One region of the Streptomyces sp. NPDC015661 genome, then DNA from elsewhere that is predicted to be linked to it. Evidence: riboswitches for the same ligand, from Rfam matches in the RefSeq annotation. Region 1 holds a riboswitch; each other region holds the start of a gene.
The links. A riboswitch is a leader RNA that binds a small molecule or an ion and turns the genes downstream of it on or off. The one in region 1 is predicted to bind cyclic di-AMP.
Positions count from the first base shown of each region.

Region 2: it holds a riboswitch for cyclic di-AMP, as region 1 does, so the genes downstream of both, ACF07V_RS05035 (transglycosylase SLT domain-containing protein) here and ACF07V_RS25520 (M23 family metallopeptidase) in region 1, are expected to answer to the same signal.
Region 3: it holds a riboswitch for cyclic di-AMP, as region 1 does, so the genes downstream of both, ACF07V_RS33595 (M23 family metallopeptidase) here and ACF07V_RS25520 (M23 family metallopeptidase) in region 1, are expected to answer to the same signal.
Region 4: it holds a riboswitch for cyclic di-AMP, as region 1 does, so the genes downstream of both, ACF07V_RS20755 (peptidoglycan DD-metalloendopeptidase family protein) here and ACF07V_RS25520 (M23 family metallopeptidase) in region 1, are expected to answer to the same signal.

Region 1 covers NZ_JBIBST010000009.1:285,238-290,029, reverse strand. The annotation lists gene ACF07V_RS25530 (M16 family metallopeptidase) at 1-1,121, shown strand, start outside; gene ACF07V_RS25525 (M16 family metallopeptidase) at 1,118-2,515, shown strand; cyclic di-AMP (ydaO/yuaA leader) riboswitch at 2,715-2,879, shown strand; gene ACF07V_RS25520 (M23 family metallopeptidase) at 2,892-3,662, shown strand; gene ACF07V_RS25515 (GntR family transcriptional regulator) at 3,853-4,536, shown strand; gene ACF07V_RS25510 (HPr family phosphocarrier protein) at 4,731-4,792, opposite strand, start outside.
Region 2 covers NZ_JBIBST010000002.1:117,990-122,781, reverse strand. The annotation lists gene ACF07V_RS05045 (hypothetical protein) at 1-236, shown strand, start outside; gene ACF07V_RS05040 (phosphoribosyltransferase family protein) at 372-1,676, shown strand; gene ACF07V_RS05035 (transglycosylase SLT domain-containing protein) at 1,660-2,526, opposite strand; cyclic di-AMP (ydaO/yuaA leader) riboswitch at 2,531-2,695, opposite strand; gene ACF07V_RS05030 (hypothetical protein) at 3,072-3,674, shown strand; gene ACF07V_RS05025 (phosphocholine-specific phospholipase C) at 3,734-4,792, opposite strand, start outside.
Region 3 covers NZ_JBIBST010000016.1:20,087-24,878, forward strand. The annotation lists gene ACF07V_RS33585 (PrsW family intramembrane metalloprotease) at 1-525, shown strand, start outside; gene ACF07V_RS33590 (aldo/keto reductase) at 558-1,505, opposite strand; gene ACF07V_RS33595 (M23 family metallopeptidase) at 1,553-2,650, opposite strand; cyclic di-AMP (ydaO/yuaA leader) riboswitch at 2,662-2,809, opposite strand; gene ACF07V_RS33600 (PP2C family protein-serine/threonine phosphatase) at 3,011-4,225, opposite strand; gene ACF07V_RS33605 (MFS transporter) at 4,362-4,792, opposite strand, start outside.
Region 4 covers NZ_JBIBST010000007.1:297,125-301,916, forward strand. The annotation lists gene ACF07V_RS20745 (STM4011 family radical SAM protein) at 1-580, shown strand, start outside; gene ACF07V_RS20750 (SGNH/GDSL hydrolase family protein) at 567-1,361, opposite strand; gene ACF07V_RS20755 (peptidoglycan DD-metalloendopeptidase family protein) at 1,514-2,458, opposite strand; cyclic di-AMP (ydaO/yuaA leader) riboswitch at 2,463-2,635, opposite strand; gene ACF07V_RS20760 (tyrosine-protein phosphatase) at 2,992-3,813, shown strand; gene ACF07V_RS20765 (DUF6126 family protein) at 3,820-3,975, opposite strand; gene ACF07V_RS20770 (helix-turn-helix domain-containing protein) at 3,995-4,624, opposite strand; gene ACF07V_RS20775 (aspartate aminotransferase family protein) at 4,700-4,792, opposite strand, start outside.

The sequences.
Region 1 (4,792 bases):
GCCACTTCGAGCTGGTCCAGGGCGCCGGCGGCTCGCTCAACGGCACGACGAGCTTCGAGCGCACCAACTACTTCGAGACCATGCCCACGCACCAGCTGGAGCTCGCGCTCTGGCTGGAGGCCGACCGCATGGGCTCGCTGCTCGCCGCCCTGGACGACGAGTCCATGGAGAACCAGCGGGACGTCGTCAAGAACGAGCGCCGCCAGCGCTACGACAACGTGCCGTACGGCACCGCCTTCGAGAAGCTGACCGCCCTCGCCTACCCGGAGGGCCACCCGTACCACCACACGCCGATCGGCTCCATGGCCGACCTGGACGCGGCGACCCTGGAGGACGCGCGGAACTTCTTCCGCACGTACTACGCCCCGAACAACGCCGTGCTGTCCGTCGTCGGTGACATCGACCCGGTGCAGACGCTCGCCTGGGTCGAGAAGTACTTCGGCTCCATCCCCGCCCACGACGGCAAGCCCGAGCCGCGCCCCGGCGACCTGCCCGAGGTCATCGGCGAGCAGCTGCGCGAGGTGATCGAGGAGGAGGTCCCGGCCCGCGCGCTGATGGCCGCCTACCGGCTGCCGCACGACGGCACGCGCGCGTGCGACGCCGCCGACCTGGCCCTGACGGTCCTGGGCGGCGGGGAGTCCTCCCGCCTGCACAACCGTCTGGTCCGCCGCGACCGCACGGCCGTCGCCGCCGGCTTCGGCCTGCTGCGGCTCGCCGGGGCGCCCTCGCTCGGCTGGCTGGACGTCAAGACGTCCGGAGGCGTCGAGGTCCCGCAGATCGAGGCGGCCGTCGACGAGGAGCTCGCCCGGTTCGCCGCCGAGGGCCCCACGCCCGAGGAGATGGAGCGCGCGCAGGCCCAGTTGGAGCGCGAGTGGCTGGACCGGCTCGGCACCGTCGCGGGCCGCGCGGACGAACTGTGCCGGTTCGCCGTGCTGTTCGGCGACCCGCAGCTCGCCCTGACCGCCGTCGACCGCGTCCTGGACATCACCGCCGAGGAGGTGCAGGCGGTCGCCGCGGCCAAGCTGCGCCCCGACAACCGCGCGGTGCTCGTCTACGAGCCCCTGGCGACCGAGCAGAGCGACCACGCCGACGGCGATGACGAAGAGGGAGCGGACCAGTGACCGACGCCGCCGTGTCTTTGACGAGCATGGACTTCCACCCGCAGCCCCGGCCGGGCACCGCGAAGCCGTGGGCCTTCCCGGCCCCCGACCGGGGGAAGCTGGACAACGGTCTGACCGTGCTCACCAGCCACCGCCCCGGCCAGCAGGTCGTCGCGGTGGAGATCTTCCTGCCCGCCCCGCTGGACGCCGAGCCCGCCGGGCTCGACGGTGTGGCGACCATCATGGCCCGCGCGCTCTCCGAGGGCACCGGCGAGCACAGCGCCGAGGAGTTCGCGGCCGAGCTGGAGCGCTGCGGCGCCACGCTCGACGCGCACGCCGACCACCCGGGCGTACGGGTCTCCCTGGAGGTCCCGGTCTCCCGGCTGCCCAAGGCGCTCGGCCTGCTCTCCGAGGCCCTGATCGCCCCGGCGTTCCTCGACACCGAGGTCGAGCGGCTGGTGCGCAACCGCCTCGACGAGATCCCGCACGAGACGGCCAACCCGGCCCGCCGCGCCGCCAAGCAGCTCTCCAAGGAGCTGTTCCCGGCCGAGTCCCGGATGTCCCGGCCGCGCCAGGGCACCGAGGAGACCGTCGCCGCGATCGACGCCGCCGCCGTCCGCGCCTTCTTCGAGGCGCACGTGCGGCCCGGCACGGCCACCGCCGTGGTCGTCGGCGACCTGACGGGCGTCGACCTCGACAAGGTCCTCGCCGAGACGCTGGGCGCCTGGACCGGTGAGCCGGCCGAGCCGCTCCCGATGCCGCCGATCACCGCCGACGACACCGGACGGGTCGTCATCGTGGACCGTCCCGGCGCCGTGCAGACGCAGCTGCTCATCGGCCGGATCGGCGCCGACCGGCACGACCGCGTCTGGCCGGCCCAGGTCCTCGGCACGTACTGCCTCGGCGGCACGCTGACCTCGCGTCTGGACCGGGTCCTGCGCGAGGAGAAGGGCTACACGTACGGCGTGCGCGCCTTCGGTCAGGTGCTCCGCTCGGACGCCGGGGGGAACGGCGCCGCGATGCTCGCCATCAGCGGATCCGTCGACACCCCCAACACCGGCCCGGCACTTGAGGACCTGTGGAAGGTGCTGCGCACCCTCGCCGCCGAGGGCCTCACCGACGCCGAGCGCGAGACGGCCGTGCAGAACCTGGTGGGCGTGGCGCCGCTCAAGTACGAGACGGCTGCCTCCGTCGCCGGGACGCTCGCCGACCAGGTGGAGCAGCACCTCCCGGACGACTTCCAGGCCCAGTTGTACGCGCGCCTGGCCGAGACCGGCACGGTCGAGGCGACGGCCGCCGTGGTCAGCGCCTTCCCGGTGGACCGTCTTGTCACCGTGCTCGTCGGTGACGCGGCGCAGATCGCGGAGCCGGTGCGCGCCCTCGGCATCGGTGAAGTGACCGTCGTGACGGGCTGATTCAGGCCCGAGGCGACAACAGGAGGACCCCGACGACCTAGTTCGTCGGGGTCCTCCGCTTTGTCCGTATTGCAATCAAGGATGATCATTTGCCCTGTGGCATGTCTTACAAAAGGCGTGTCTGGTTGGTGATTGAAAGACGATCCGCATAGCGTCGGTCCGGCTGTCCGTCAGTTGCACGTGCCGCATCCGCGGCATCGGACAGTCATCGCCGAGTCCCCGTCAGGCGCGAGCCTGGGGAGCCGGGGACCCACATGTAGTCCCTGGGGTGAATCGGGCGCCTTCGTCTCGACGGAGGGGCTCGTAGGAGACCTTCCTGCTCCGAACCCGTCAGCTAACCCGGTAGGCGAGAAGGAAGGAAAGGATCAGCCTCTACATGGCGTTCACCCGTGCCACCGGGAAGCATCGTGGTCCGAGCCGGATGGCGCGCCGCAGCGTGGGCATCGCCGGCGTCGCGACCCTCGCCACCACCGGCGTCATCGGAACCCTCGCCTCCCCGGCGCTCGCCGCCGACACGGACAACCGCTCCGTCGAGGACACCGGCCTCACCCAGGTGATCACCGAGGACTCCCTCGTCGACCCGATCAACGCCCAGGCCGCCGCCCAGGAGCAGGAGGCCGACGAGGCCATCGCCAAGGCGAAGGCCAAGGCCGAGGCGAAGCGCAAGGCCGAGGCCCGCGCCAAGGAGATCCGCCTGGAGCGCGAGCGCGCCGCCCGCGAGGCCGAGCGCCGCCGCCTGGCCTCCTTCCAGCTCCCCGTCGCCGGCTCGTACGTCTCCACCGGCTACAAGACCGGCGGCTCGCTCTGGTCCTCCGGCAGCCACTCCGGCATCGACTTCCACGCCGCCTACGGCACCCGGGTGGTCTCCGTCGGCTCCGGCACCGTCGTCGAGGCCGGCTGGGGCGGGGCGTACGGCAACAACATCGTGATCCGGATGAACGACGGCACGTACACCCAGTACGGCCACCTCTCCTCCATCGGGGTCTATGTCGGCCAGACCGTCGAGCCGGGCCAGCAGATAGGCGTCTCGGGCTCGAGCGGCAACTCCACCGGCCCCCACCTCCACTTCGAGGCGCGCACGAGCCCCGAGTACGGCTCGGACATCAACCCCCTCACGTACCTCCGCGCCCGCGGCGTCCAGGTCTGACCCGACCCCGCCGCGCACCGCGTCGCAAAAGCCCCGGCTCGTACTGAGCCGGGGCTTTTCGCTGGCCAAAAGATATCCATGGATTCCGCTGGGGCATCGGAAATTCCGGCGCGCTGCAATAGAGTCGCAGATCGGGCGCAGAACAGGCGCCGAAGGAATTGACTCGCGCGGACCAAGGCGGAGGTCGGACATGCGCATTCCCGCGCACTCGGTATGCACGGCGATCCGGGACGACATCGTCTCCGGCGTGTTCGAGCGGGGCAGCCGGCTGACCGAGGAGCAGCTCGCCCGGCGGTACGGGGTCTCCCGCGTCCCGGTCCGTGAGGCGCTGCGCACCCTGGAATCGGAGGGCTTCGTCGTCACCCGGCGCCACGCGGGCGCCCATGTCGCCGAGCCGACCGAGCAGGAGGCGGCCGATCTGCTGGACATGCGGGCGCTGCTGGAACCGCTGGGGGCCGCGCGGGCCGCGCAGCGGCGCACCGAGGCGCACCTCAAGGTGCTGCGCGGCCTGGTCAGGCTGGGGCAGGAGCGGGCCAGGCGCGGGCAGGGCGAGGATCTGCGCTCGCTGGGCGGCTGGTTCCACGAGACCCTCGCCCAGGCCTCCGGAAGCCCGGCCCTGACGGCGCTGCTCACCCAGCTGCGGCACAAGATCGCCTGGACGCACGTGGTGGACCAGCCGGCCCAGCCGGTGGAGGCCTGGGCCGAGCACGGCGCGATCGTGGACGCCGTGGCGCGGGGCGACGCCGAGCGGGCGAGGTCGCTGACCGCGCTGCACGCGGAGCGTTCGCTGTCGCTGCACCGGCTCAAAATCCCGGGGCGCGGCCGTGTGAGGGTTTCGCAACATGCCGTCAACACGGCGAGTGCCCGGAATTAACACGCACACCGTATACAAAGAATAGGCATTCGGCCGGGGTGTTTGTGCTGCCCCGAAATGGGTCCGGAAATGGGTCGTGAAGTGGGTCTGGAAGTAGGCCCGGAAGTAGGCCCGGAAGTGGGCCCGGTCATGCGAATGGCCGTGGCCGCCGGAATTTTCGGCGGCCACGGCCATTCACCGTAGGGGGACCGGGGTCAGACGGTCTCGGGGAGCTCGTCCAGGCCCTCGGCGACGAGCTTCGCCAGGCGGTCGAGGG
Region 2 (4,792 bases), on a different contig from region 1:
GGAACGAGACGGTGGCGCTGCTGCGGCGGGCCTGGGAGTTCCTGCCGTTCACGGACCTCGTGCCGTTCGTCGTGCCGTACCACTTCGACTTCGCCGACGGCGGTCGCTCCGTCATGTCGGTCGACAAGCTGTTCGGGATCCGGGACCGGTACGTGCTCGACATAGCCGACCCGGAGCTCGACCGGCGCCTCGCGATAGCCCAGGCCGTGGCCCTCGACGCCCTGCAGTCCCGCTGACCGGTCCGGCGCCGGCCCGCCGATCGGGCGGCGCCGCCGACCGGGGCGGCCCGACTACTCTGGAGGGACGGGCAGGGGACGGGGCACACCGTTCCGCCCCGGGCCCGAGCCGCGCAGGCGGAAGGGCGGCGGACCATGTTCTTCAGCGATCGTACGGACGCGGGGCGGCAGCTGGCCGCTCTCCTCGATCACCTCAAGGGCCATGACGTCGTGGTCCTCGGGCTTCCACGGGGTGGCGTCCCGGTGGCGGCGGAGGTCGCCGACGCCCTCGACGCGCCGCTCGACATCTGTCTCGTCCGGAAGCTCGGGGTGCCGCACCAGCCGGAGCTCGCGATGGGGGCGCTGGGGGAGGGCGGTGTGCGGGTGCTCAACGAGCGGGTGCTCCTGGAGACCCGGGTGGGAGAGCGCGATCTCGCCGCCGTGGAGGAGCGGGAGCACGCCGAGCTGGAGCAGCGCTCCCTGCGTTACCGGGGGAGCCGGCCGTCGGTGCCCCTCGAAGGGCGGACGGTCGTCGTGGTCGACGACGGGCTGGCCACCGGGGCCACGGCGCTGGCGGCCTGCCGGGTGGTACGGGCCCGGGGCGCGGCCCGGATCGTCCTCGCGGTCCCGGTGGCGCCGCGTGGCTGGACGGCCCGCCTCGGTGGCGAGGCCGACGAGACCGTCAGCGTGCACGCGCCGGAGCTGTTCTTCGCGATCGGGCAGTTCTACCGGGACTTCTCGCAGACCCCGGACGCCGAGGTGATCGCCTGCCTGGAGCGGAACAGGGCCACGCGGGCCCCCGTCGTGCGGGACACGGACGTGAGGATCCCGGTCGGCGGGGTCACCCTGAGTGGGCGCCTGGCGGTGCCCGAGGACGCGGGCGGCATCGTCCTGTTCGCCCACGGCAGCGGCAGCAGCCGCCACAGCCCGCGGAACCGGGCCGTCGCCGCGGCGCTCAACCGGGCGGGCCTGGGGACGCTGCTCTTCGACCTGCTGACCGAGTCGGAGGCGACCGACCGGGCGCATGTCTTCGACACCCCGCTCCTGGCCGGAAGGCTCGCCGGGGCCACGGAGTGGCTGGCCGCGAGGCCCGAGAGCACGGGACTCCCGTTCGGGTACTTCGGCGCCAGCACGGGCGCGGCCGCGGCGCTGTGGGCGGCGGGCGATCCCGCGTCCCCGGTGAGCGCCGTCGTGTCACGCGGCGGCCGGCCGGACCTCGCCGCCGAGCACCTGGCCCGGGTGCGTGCCCCGACGCTGCTGGTGGTGGGCGGCGCGGACGCGCTGGTCCTGGACCTCAACCGGCGGGCCCTGGCCCTGCTGCGCTGTGAGAACCGGCTCTCCGTCGTGGGCGGCGCCGGTCACCTCTTCGAGGAGCCGGGTGCCCTGGAGGAGGTGGCGGACCTCGCCACCTCCTGGTTCCAGGAGCACTTCCGGCGGCAGGCGGTCAGTACGCCGAGTTGACGTTGTCGATGGAGCCGTAGCGGTCGGCCGCGTAGTTGCAGGCGGCGGTGATGTTGGCGACCGGGTCGAACAGGTCCATGGACGTGCCGGGCACGTGGTAGGCGAGGAAGGTCGGCTCGATGACCTGGAGCAGGCCCTTCGACGGGGTGCCGGCGACGGCGTTGGAGTCCCAGAGGTTGATGGCCTGGGGGTTGCCGGAGGACTCGCGCATGACGTTGCGGAGGATCCCGTCGTAGGAGCCGGGGATGCCGTGCTGGCCCATGATGGCCAGCGACTCCCGGATCCAGCCGTCGAGGTTGTCGGCGTAGTTGGTGGCGGCGACCGGGGCCGCCTTGACGGCGGCCGGGGCGGCCGCGGCGGCCGAGGCGCCCGCACCGGTGGCGACGGCGGGGGTGGCCGACCGGTGCGCGGAGCGGCTCGCGCGCTCCGTCGTGGCGGACTTCTTCGCCTTCGCGGGGGCTGCCTTCGCGGAATCCCGACGAATCGTCAGTTCGAGACCGGGGCGAATGAGTGACGGATTGTCACCCACGACGCTCTTGTTGACACGGTAAAGGCTCTTCCAGCCGCCCTGAATTCCCTTCTTGTGGGCGATCAGGGAAAGCGAGTCGCCGCTCACGACGGTGTACGTGTGCGCGGCGGCCGGGGCGGCGGGCGCCTTGGCCGCGACCGGCGCGGCGGGGGCGGCGAAAGACTGGGCGGCGATCTGCGGGGCGCCGGAGACGGGCGCCGCGCCGGCGACGGCCGGGGCGATGAGCGGCAGGGTCAGGGCGGCGCCACCGGTGCCGACCAGGGCGAGGCCGCGCGAGACGCGGACGCGGCGGGGGCGGCGGTGCTTACCGTGAGCAGGCATGACGGTTTCCTCTCCGGCGCCTGCGGGGTGAGCTGTCGGGTTCGGACGGGAGCTGTCCGGCCGCGCGCACGCGGCTTCACCCCGAGCCGTTCCGGAATCCGGACCGGCGTATTCGTGGGTCCCCCGCTCCTGCCGTCGGGTGAAAAGGGAGGTTTAGCGAGCGGCGGCAGGATTGGGCGTTCCGCTCGAATGGAGGTGACCGTAGGCCAGTAATGCGACGGATAACAAGGGGAGTGGTTGCCGTGTGCCGTTAAATGGATCAATGAATTCGGTGAATTCAAGATCGATGCCGTCCCCGGGGTGCCGAACTTCCTTGTCCGGTACGGGGTGGGGGAAGGAGTCGCCGGGCGACCGGGTTGCCCGAGTGAGTCGCATCACCCGGAGTGCAATGTCCGAATTTGGGGTGTAATTCCGGGGTGGGTAATTAGGGGGGGAATCCCCGCGATGGGGCGTGTTCCTCCCGGCGACTCTCCGAGTGGGAGCAAAAGTCGCAAAACCGACATTCGTCTTGAAAGATGGAGGGAGTCGACCCAGGAGCCACCCCCATGCCGCCTTCCACCTCCCAGCTCAGCCCCGACGCCCTCGACCGCGAGGCGGCCGCCCTCTTCGAGAGCGCCACCTGGCAGCGGATCGTCACGGACTGGAACGCCCCGGAGCCCTCGCCACCCGCGGAGGAGGGCTGGCGGGAGCTGCTCAGTGTGCCCGTGGACCGGCTCGTCGCCGACGCGCTCGCCGCCCTGCCGCCGGCGCTGCCCGTCGAGCGCCGGCTCCCGGGGCGCCTCGGAGCCGTACTGCCGGACCGGCTGCACGCCTGGCGCCGCATCGGACAGCCCGAGCTGCGCCCCTCGGTCCACCTCGGCTACGCGCGCCTGGTGCTGACGGAGTGGGGCTGGCAGAACGCCCCGTACAAGCTGCGGGACGTGCGCGGCGCACGGTGCGTCTGTGGGGCCCTGCTCGCAGCCCACCGGCTCGGCTACGGCGGCGCGGACACCATGAACGAGGCGGCCGCCTGGATCATGACCGAGTTGCGCTCGCGGGGATGGCAGGAGCTGATCGGGCCGTGGAACCGGGCCCCCGGCCGTACGGCCGCCGACGCGGTCGCCCTCCTCGACGCCACGGTCCGCCGCGCCGCGCTCGCCGGCCGCTGACGGCACGCCCGGGATCCGGACGGCGACCGCACGGCCGCCGCCCGGATCCCGGGGCGGGATCAGCCGCTGACGCTCGCGGCGCCGGTCTCGATGTGCCCGGTGTACCGGCGCGACCAGGTTCCGTCGATGTCGGCGGAGATCGTGAAGTCGTACCAGCCGCCGTTGTACGCCACCGCGTTGAAGAAGTCCTCGCGGCTGGAGTTCGCCGGCACCGTGTACGTCCACGGGCCGTCGGAGCGGTAGGCGTTCGAACGGATCGTGAAGGTGACGGGACCGGCCGAGGTGTTCGTCATCCTGAACCACAGGGCCGTCTTGCCCGTCCCCGCCTCGGGCGCGAAGCGGGCGGCCACCTCGACGGCCTTGCCCGCCTTGGACGCGTCCCCGATGAACCGGCGCAGGAAGCGGTTGGGGCCCATCATCGAGATGTCGTACTTCCCCGAGCCCGAGCCGAGTCCGATGTTGAAGTAGTCGGTGGCCGTGCCGCCCGGGTCGACGGTGTACTGCCAGGCGGCCGTGTCCCGGTACTGGTGCGGGTGGATCGAGAAGTGCGCGGAGCGCTTGGCCTCCGTGCCCTGGTTGGTCATCGAGAACCAGGCCAGGATCTTGCCCGCGGCGCCGAACTCGAAGCGATCGAGGTTGCCGTTCACCTGGTACGGCAGCGCGCGCGCCGGACGGGTGCCGGACTCCTGGGCGGGCAGCGCGTTGTTCTGGGGCGCCGGATTCGGCAGCGGGCCGCAGGTGGCCTGCCCGATGACCTTCGCCGTCGAGGGGAGGCCGGCGGGCACTCCGTACACCGGGTGGGCGAAGTCGAAGACGCCGGTCAGATCGCCCGTCACCTTCCGCCGCCAGTCGCTGATGTTGGGGCAGGTGGCCGGGGTGCCGAGCGCCGTCGTCCAGGTCTCCATGAAGCGCAGCACCGAGGTGTGGTCGAAGACCTCGGAGCTCACCCAGCCGCCCCGGGTCCACGGGGACATGACAATCATCGGGACGCGGAAGCCCAGACCGATCGGCACGCCGTCGAGGTACTCGCCCGGGGTGCCCGGAGGGGCGACCGGCGGCGGCACGTGGTCGAAGAAGCCGTCGTTCTCGTCGTAGTTGAGGAACAGCACCGTGGAGTC
Region 3 (4,792 bases), on a different contig from region 1:
CTCCTGCTCGCCATGAGCCTGCACGCCGCCTGGAACGGCTCGGCCACCTTCGGCGGCCCGCTGGCCTTCTACGCGGTGTACGGGGCGCTCATGGTCCCGGCCTTCGGCCTGCTGACCTGGCTGGCGGTGTGGAGCCGGCAGCGCGAGCTGCGCACGATATCCGGGGAGCTCCCGGCGTACGCCGCGGCCGGCTGGCTCGCCCCCACCGAGCCGCTCGCGCTGTCCTCGATGCGCGCCCGGCAGATGGCCCGCTCGTTCGCCGCCCGCACGTACGGCGGGCCGGCCGCGCGGACGGTCGGCGAGTACGAGTCCTTCGCGACGACCCTGGCGTTCCTGCGGGACCGGGCCCGGCGCGGCACGGCGGGACCCGACTTCCCGGCCCGGGAGCAGGAGCTGCTGCACCACCTCTGGCAGCGCCGCGCGGTCGCCTCCCCGGCCCTCACGTACGCGGCGCGGGCGACGGGCCGGGCCTGGGCGCCGCCGCAGTACCTGGACTACGACGGCTACAACCCGTACCGGAGTTAGGGGCTGTCCGGCGGGTCAGGGCCGGATGGGTTCTAGGCCTCCGAGGCCTCGGTCAGCAGCTTCAGCTCGGCCTCCGTCAGCTTCAGGTCGGCCGCCGCGACGAGGGCCGGGAGCTGTTCGACCGTGCGGGCCGAGGCGATCGGCGCGGCGACGGTCGGCCGGGCGGCGAGCCAGGCGAGGGCGACGGTGGCGAGCTCCGCCTCGTGCGCCTCGGCGACGGTGTCGAGGGCGGAGAGGACGGCCCGGCCGCGCTCGGTGTCCAGGTGCTTGGCGGCGCCCGCGGCACGGACGCTGTCGATGTCGGCACCGGGGCGGTACTTGCCGGTGAGGAAGCCGGCCGCGAGCCCGTAGTACGGGACGGCCGCGAGCCCGGCCTGCTCGACGGTCTCCAGGAGCGGGCCCTCGTAGGTGTCGCGGGAGACCAGGTTGTAGTGCGGCTGGAGGGCGACGTAGCGGGTGAGGCCCTCGGCCTCGGCGAAGTCGAGGGAGGCGCGCAGCCGCTCCGGGGAGATGTTGGAGGCGGCGACGGCCCGCACCTTGCCGTCCTTCACCAGCTGGTCGAGGGCGGTGACGATCTCCTCGACCGGGACGGACTCGTCGTCGAAGTGCGTGTAGTACATGTCGATGTGGTCGGTGCCGAGGCGGCGCAGGGACTCCTCCGCGCCCGCCTTGATGGTGGGGGCGGAGAGGCCCTTGAAGCGGGGGTGGGCGCCGACCTTGGTGGCGACGACGATGTCGGAGCGGTTGCCCCGGGAGGCGAGCCAGCGGCCGATGACGGTCTCGGACTCGCCGCCCTCGTTGCCCTCGGCCCACGCGGAGTAGACGTCGGCGGAGTCGACGAAGTTGCCGCCCGCGGCGGCGTAGGCGTCGAGGACGGCGAAGGACTCGGCCTCGTCGGCGGTCCAGCCGAAGACGTTGCCGCCCAGGGCCACGGGGAAGACGTGCAGGTCGGAGTCGCCCAGCGTGCGGAGAGAAGTCATGCGTGGATCAACCACGCCCGCCGCTGGGCCTATTCCGTGCGGGTGCCTCAGAGGCTGAGGCCCTTGGAGCGGAGCCAGGCCGCCGGGTCGATGCCGTCGCCGCCGGCGGTGTGGACCTCCATGTGGAGGTGGGCGCCGGTGACGTTGCCGGTGGCGCCGACGCGGCCGATGGTCTCGCCGGTGCTCACGGTCTGGCCGGCGCTGACCAGCATGGACGAGAGGTGGCAGTACCAGACCTCGGTGCCGTCCTCCAGCTCCAGGACGATCCGGTAGCCGTAGGAGCCGGACCAGCCGGCCGACTTGACGGTGGCGCCGTGGACCGCCTTGAGCGGGGTGCCCGTGGGGGCGGCGAAGTCGAGGCCGGTGTGGTAGCCGGAGGACCACATCGAGCCGGCCTGCATGTAGGTGGCGGTGAGGGTGTACGAGGAGACGGGCAGCGAGTAGCTGGCGGCGAGCTGGGCGAGGCGCTCGGCCTCGGCCGCCGCTTCCGCCTTCGCCCTGGCCTCCGCCTCGGCCTTCGCCTTGGCTTCCGCCTCGGCCTTCGCCTTCGCGTCGGCGGCCGCCTTCTCCGCGGCCGCTTCCTTGGCCGCGGCCTCCGCGGCGGCCTTCTCGGCGGCCGCCTTCTCCGCGGCGGCGAGCTCGGCGGCGTCGGCGGAGGCCTGCTGCTGCTCGGCCTGCTGGAGGATGCGGGCCCGCAGGGCCTCGCCCGCGGCGGGGGCGGCGGCCTGCTCGGTGCCCTCGTCGGCCGCGGTGGTGTACGTGGCGGAGGTGAGCGGGTTCGGGTTGGCGCGGTCCGCGCTGACGGGCGCGCTCTCCTCGGGGAGGAGGTCGCCGACGCCGGGGAGGTCGTGGGCGTCCGGCAGGTCAAGGTCGGGGAGGTCCGGCAGCGATATCGCCACCGGGGGCTTCTCCTGCGCGGTGGCGAGGCCGCCCGCGCCGACGGCGGCGATCACGCCGACGCCGAGGACGGTGGAGGAGCGGGCGAAGTTGGAGCGCTGCTTGACGACCCGGTGCCGGCCGCCGGAGCGGCTCTCGGCGCGCAGGGAGCCCTCGGTGGGGTTCCACTCGGTGCCCGGGGCGGCGGGACCCGCACCACCACCGAAGGCATCGAAGGGGGCTTCGGGTGCGGGGGTGTTGGACGCCACGGGGGCGCGCTCCTTTCCTTCCGTCTCGCCTACCGGGTTAGCTGACGGGTTCGGAGCGGGAAGGTCTCCTACGGGCACGCTCGCACGAGTGCGAAGGGGCCCGATTCACCCCAAGTGGTGGTTCCCCGGTTCCTTTTCAGGATTCGGCGCGTGCGCACGGTGCCGCCTCTTGCGACGGCTGGGACGACCGCGCTGCGTTATCGAACGTTAATAGACAGGGGGTCCCGATTCCAAGCCGTTGCCCTTGATCATTCGTTGAATTGAGAGGTAATGGCCCGACTTGACCCCCCTTCAGAGCGAGCCCGTCAAACACTCGCGATCTGACGTTATGTCAATTGTTATCGCAGTGACACCCTTCGACTACGCCTGGTGACCGGACCCGTCCGGCGGCACCACCGGCATCGTCCGGCGCCGCTCGGGCTGCCCCGTCGCCGGGCGGCTCACCGCGAGCAGCGCCATGTCGTCGGTCGCCCCGCCGCCCGTGTGCAGCCGTACGTCGTCCACGAGCGCGTCGAGCAGCTCCTCGGGCCCCGGGAAGATCCGCCCGGCCAGCCGCGCGGCCGGATCGTAGAAGACGCCCTGCGCGTTCCGCGCCTCCGAGAGGCCGTCCGTGTAGAAGAGCAGCGTCGCGCCCGGCGGGAACGGCCGTCCCTCGGCCCGGTCCGGCCACGGCGCCAGGTCGCCCATCCCGAGCGGCAGCGCCGCCTCGCCCGGCTCCAGGGACTCCAGCCGCCCGTCCGCGTGCAGCATCAGCGGAGGCGGGTGCCCGCGGTTGACGACCCGGACGAAGCCGTCGAAGGTCCCGGCTCCGTCGGAGCGCGGGATCTCGGCGAGCACCGCCGTGGTGAACCCCTCGAAGGCGTCGAGCCCGTCCCGGCGGGTGCCCTCCCGGGCCAGCGCCCGTTCGAGCCGCTGCGCCACGCCCTCCAGGGTCCGCTCCTGCTCCGCCGCCTCCCGGAAGGCCCCGATGACGACGGCGACGGCCTCCACGGCGTCCATCCCCTTGCCCCGGACGTCCCCGACCACGAGCCGCACCCCGTGCGGGGTGTCCTGGACGGCGAAGAGGTCCCCGCCGATGAACGCGTCGGCCTGCGCCGCCTCGTACCGCGCCGCGCACTGCAGCCCGCCGATCCGCTCGGCGGGCATCGGCAGCACCGCCTTCTGCGCGGTCTCCGCGATGACCCGCGCCGAGGCGAGCCGCTCGCCGCTGCGGCGCACGACCCGGTTGATGAGGAGCGCGAGCGCGGAGACGGTGACGACGGTCAGGGTCTCGGTGAGGGCGGGGATCTCGTCGACGGTGCCGTTGTAGACGTGCAGCCCGATCGAGGCGAGGACGGCGGCGATCCCGGTGAGCAGGGTGGTCAGCAGGGAGAAGAAGGGTGCGGCGATCAGCGGGGCGGCGGAGAAGAGCGGCGCCGCCGTGTACTCGGGCGGTGTCGCCAGGTCGAAGACGACACCGCCCAGGATGACCAGCGGGGGCAGCGCGCGGATGAACCGCCGGGCGCCGCCGTACGCGGGGCGGCCGCTCTCACCGCCCCGCCGCCCTCCGCCCGCCGCTCCTAGGGGGTGCCCCACCTGTGCTCTCCTGCCCGGTCCGACCGGCCGCGGTCCGCACCGCGCCCTCCCAGGGTGGCCGCCGCCGGACGGGGCGGCGACTCCCACGGGGCCGAGTGGCGTACGGGGGCGGCCGGCCGCCCCACCCCCGACGGCCTCAGTCGGCGTCCAGCCGCCCACTCCGGCCGAGCAGCGCCATCGCCGCCGCGCACACCAGGCCCACCGCGCACAGCACCAGCCACGGCAGCGCCGACCAGCCGGTGACGTCGAGGAGTGCGCCCGTCCCCAGGTTCCCGAGGGTGATCCCGACCCCGCACACGGTGTTGTAGAGCCCGTAATGGGTGGCCACCCAGCGGCCCCGGGACAGCGCGACCACGGTGTCCATCTCGTACGGGTAGAGCACCGCGTTCGCGACGGCCAGGACCGCCGCGCACAGCAGCAGCCCCACCAGGCCGCGCCCCAGGACGGCCGGGACCAGGAACGCCCCGCCCATCAGGGCGAGCCCGAGGACGAGACACCGCTCCCGGCTGAGGCGGCGCCGGCACCAGGCCGTGATCCGCAGCTGCCCGGCGAGCGCGACGAGCGCCG
Region 4 (4,792 bases), on a different contig from region 1:
CCGGACGGAGTGGCTGGCCGAGGCCGACCCGGAGAGCGTGGCGCTCTGGTGCACGTACCACCCGGGGCAGACGGCGCCCGGGCGGTTCCTCGCGAAGTGCCGGGAGCTCGCGGACCGGGGGGTTCGGTACAGCGTCGGTGTGGTCGGTCTTCCGGAGCACCGGGAGGACGCCCGCCGGCTGCGGGACGCGCTGCCGCCGCACGTCTACCTCTGGGTGAACGCGGCCGAGGGGCACACGTACACCGACGCGGAGGCCGAGGGGTGGACGGAGCTCGACCCGCTGTTCCCGTACAGCCGGCGTCCGCACCGCTCGGCGGGGCTCCCCTGCCGCACCGGTGAGTCGGTGATCTCGGTGGACGGCGAGGGGACGGTGCGGCGCTGCCACTTCGTCAGGGCCGAGCTGGGGAACCTGTACGACGGCTCGTACCGTGCCGCACTGCGTCCCCGCGCCTGCCCCCTCGCCGTCTGCGACTGCCACATCGGCTACGTCCACCTGGAGACGCTGCCGCTGTACGACGTGTTCGCCGGCGGGGTCCTGGAGCGGATCCCCGCCGCCGTACCGCCCGCTAGAGGGGCATGAGGTCGGGGCGCTTGGCCTCGACGTGGTCGCCGGAGCTCTCGCCGCGCAGCCGGCGCCCGATCCACGGCACCAGGTACTCCCTGGCCCAGTGGATGTCGTCGCGGCGCACTTCGAGCGTGCCGCGCGGCGGGACCGGCGGCCAGGGCTGGTCCGGGTCGGCGGGCACCGGCATGCCGAGGACCTGGGCGGCGCGCAGGGCGACGCGGGTGTGTCCCTCGGGCGAGAGGTGCAGCCGGTCGTCGTCCCAGGCGCGCCGGTCCTGGACGGACTTGAGCGACCAGAGGTCGAGGACCGGGCAGTCGTAGCGGTCCGCGATGGCCCGGACGTGTCCGTTGTAGGTGGCGATCTTGCCGCGCAGGTGCTTGAGCAGGGTCACGTCGCGGGTGTCGAAGCCGGTGGTCACCATGACGGTGCCGACGGCGGAGGTCAGGTCGGCGACGGCGCGCTCGAAGCGCTCGGCCACGTCGTCCGGGTCCGTCCCGGGGCGGATGATGTCGTTGCCGCCCGCGCAGAAGGTCACCAGGTCGGGGGCGAGTTCCTTCGCACGGGGTACCTGTTCCGCCACGATCTGGTCGAGGAGGCGCCCGCGTACGGCCAGGTTGGCGTAGCGGAAGTCGTCGTGCTCCGGCAGCTGGTCGGCGAGCAGGACCGCGAAGCGGTCCGCCCAGCCGACGTACGTCCCGTCGGGCCCGGGGTCTCCGACGCCCTCGGTGAAGCTGTCACCGATCGCCGCGTACGACCCGAATGCGTTCTTGTCTGTTGATGTCGAATCGTCTGCCACGGAAACACATCCTTCCCTTTCGGATGTGACCTACGCGACCGTAAGGAAGGGTTGACGGAGGGTGACATATGCCACCGATAAAGATTCCGCCAAGCCGGAATACGCCGGAAGCCCGGCACCTGCGTGCCGGGCCTCGGGAGGGCGACGTGGCGTCAGATGTTCACGCCGTGCTGGCGCAGGGCGGCCAGCGGGTCGATGTCGGAGCCGTACTCCGGCCCGGTGCGCATCTCGAAGTGCAGGTGCGGGCCGGTGACGTTGCCGGTCGCGCCGGAGAGGCCGATCTGCTGGCCGCCGGTGACCGTCTGGCCGGCGGAGACGGAGATCGAGGAGAGGTGGGCGTACTGCGAGAAGGTGCCGTCGGCGTGCTGGATGACGACCTGGTTGCCGTACGCGCCGCCGTCGCCGGCGGAGTAGACGGTGCCGGGGCCGACCGCGACGACGGTGGTGCCGGTGGAGGCGATGAAGTCGACACCGGTGTGGTAGCCGGAGGACCACATGGAGCCCGCGGCGCGGTACGGGGTGCCGATGCCGCCGCTGACGGGGGCGACCCAGCCGGAGGAGGAGGTCGTGCCGGCCGACGAGGAGGACGACGAAGAGGAGGAGGTGGTCGCGGCGGCCGGGGCCGAGGAGCGCTCGCTGCTGCGGGAGGCGCGCGGGGCGTCGCCGTTCTTGCCGGAGCTCTGCGTGCTCTTGTGCGCCTTCGGCGCGGTGGCCTTGGCGGTGCTCTTGGCGCCGAGGGTGAGCTTCATGCCGGGCAGGATCAGCGAGGGGTTCTCGCCGATGACCTGGCGGTTGTCCTTGTACAGCTTCTGCCAGCCGCCCGCGAGGTGGTGCTCGGCGGCGATCTTCGACAGGTAGTCGCCCCGGACGACGGAGTACGTCTTCGGCGCGGCCTTCGCGGTGGCGGGCGCGGCCTCGACGGCGGCCTTCACCTGGGCGACGGCGGGAGCGGCGGCCGGGGCGGCCTGCTCGGCGGCGTGGGCGCCGGTGGCTCCGAGGAGCGGGAGGGCGACGACGGCGCCGCCGGTGCCGGCGGCGGCGATGCCACGGGTCAGGCGGTTGACCTTGGGGCGGCGGTGCTTACCCTTCGCGGGCATGGCGAATTCCTCTCCGTCGCCTGCGAGGTGAGCTGTCGGGTTCGGACTGGAGATGTCCGGCCGCGTTCTCACGCGGCTTCACCCCGAGCCGTCCTTCTTCGAGGGATCGGCGTACTTACCTGGGTCCCCCGCTCCTGCCTCGTACGGGTGAGTGCGGATTCCGGGCGGTGGCAGGATTCGGCGGTCCGACCGGAGTGAGCGCGACGCTAGACGAGTGGGGTCGGCGTGAACAAGCCACGCTTTTCAAGTGCTCGCGGATCGCGTGATATCCGGCCGGAATTCCGGTCACCCTCCGTGGATGACGGTCCCTCGATCTCCTTTTCCCGGGGGGTATTTGGAAAAGACGATCAGGCACGGTCCGTCACGTTTATGACGCTGCTCACGCGCCGATCCCCATCTCCCCTGCAAACGGGGCGGGTTATACCGAACAGCTCAATACGGACAGATCACCCATTCCCGTCCGAGGGGGTGCGTGTTCCGGCCCCCACCCGAGATGATTGCCCCAGGAACCGATCGACAGAACAGGAGCAGCCGTGACGCAGCAGCTGCCGCAGGTCCCGCCCGCCGAAGCCGACGAGCCCGAACTGACGGAGGTCCGCAACTTCCGGGACGTGGGCGGCCTGCCGACGGCGGACGGGCGCGCCGTCCGCTCCGGGCGCCTCTTCCGCAGCGGCCACCTCGCCCACGCGACGGAGGACGACGCCGCCTTCCTCGCCTCGCTGGGCCTGCACACCGTCTTCGACTTCCGCAACGAGGCGGACCGGAGGATCGAGGGCGCGGACGTCGAGCTGCCCGGCGTGCGGAACGTGAACATACCGCTCAACGACCCGGCCGACGGCAAGGAGTTCTGGAAGCTGGTGCGCGACGGCGAGATCGCGCAGCTGCGGGAGATCCTCGGCGACGGCAAGGCGGCCGCCCGAATGTCCCATTCGTACCGCAAGAACGTGCTGGAGCGGACCGAGGAGCACAGCCGTCTCCTCCACTCCATGGCGGAGGAGAGCGTCCCGGCCCTGCTGCACTGCGCGGCCGGCAAGGACCGGGCAGGGGTCGCCATCGCGATCACCCTGCTCGCGGTCGGGGTCGAGCGGGAGGCGATCGAGGCGGACTACGTGAAGTCGAACGCCCCGCACCGCCGCTACAAGGTGCGCCGCAGCTCCACCTCCCCGGACGCGATGTCTCCCGAGGTGATGGAGCTGCTCAGCCCGCTCTTCGACGCGCGGGTGGAGTATCTGCGGGCCGCGTTCGACACGATCGAGACGACCTGGGGCTCGGTGGACGGCTACCTCACCGAGGGCCTGAAGCTGGCCCCGCAGACCCGCGAGCGGCTGCGGGAGCGCCTCCTCACCGAGGCGTAGCCCCGGCTACTGGTTCTGCCCGCCCAGCACGAAGAGCAGGTAGAGGAAACCGGCGAAGAGGTGGCCGGCGATCAGATAGGCGAAGAGCCGGAGCACGAGCCCCTTGGGGAACTTGCCTTCACCGCGCTCCTCGCCGGTGACCGGTACGGACTTCTCGGACATGTCGGTCCTTTCTGGTGCGTCAGCGCCGGTGCGGGGTCCCGTCACCGAGGCACAGCTCGGCGGCGGGGCTCTGCATCAGGGTGTGTACGAAGAGCAGCTCGGCCCCGCCGGGTGTGGCGGCGCCGATCCGGTGCGGGGTGAGCGAGTCGAAGTGCGCGCTGTCCCCGGGGTCGAGCACATGGACGGCCTCGCCGAGCGCGAGCCGCACCCGCCCCTCCAGGACGTGGATCCACTCCTCACCGGGGTGGACGCGCACGATGTCGGCCCGGGTGGCGTACGGCACGTGGACCCGCAGGCACTGGAGGGCGCGCCCGGCGCCGCCCGCCTGCCGGTAGATCCAGCCGTCGGCCTCGACGGGTTCGGAGCGGCCGGCCCGGACGACGGGATCGCGTTCGGGGGGCGTCTCCCCCAGGAGCTCGGAGACCGTCGTACCGTAGATACGGGACAGGGCGAGCAGCATGGGCAGCGAGGGCTGCCGGTTCCCGGTCTCCAGGCGCGAGAGGTGGGCCGGCGAGAGACCGGCCCGCTGGGCGGCGGCCTCCAGGGTGAGTCCCCGGCGGCGGCGCAGGGCCCGCAGCTGGGGGGCGACGTCGGGCAGGACGTCGGGGGTGACAGGGTCCGGGGAGGTGTCCCCGGGGACGTGGTCCATGCGTCCATTCCGCCAGGTTCGTGCCTCTGAGGCAAGTTTCTTGCCTCAGAGGCAAAACCCGCGCCGTGGCAGGCGTCAGCGCTGTGCGATCGCCTGCTTGACCAGCGTCTTCCCGAAGTCCCACATCAGCCCGCCGCCGCCGTGGGCGTCGTCCATGACCTCGGTGAA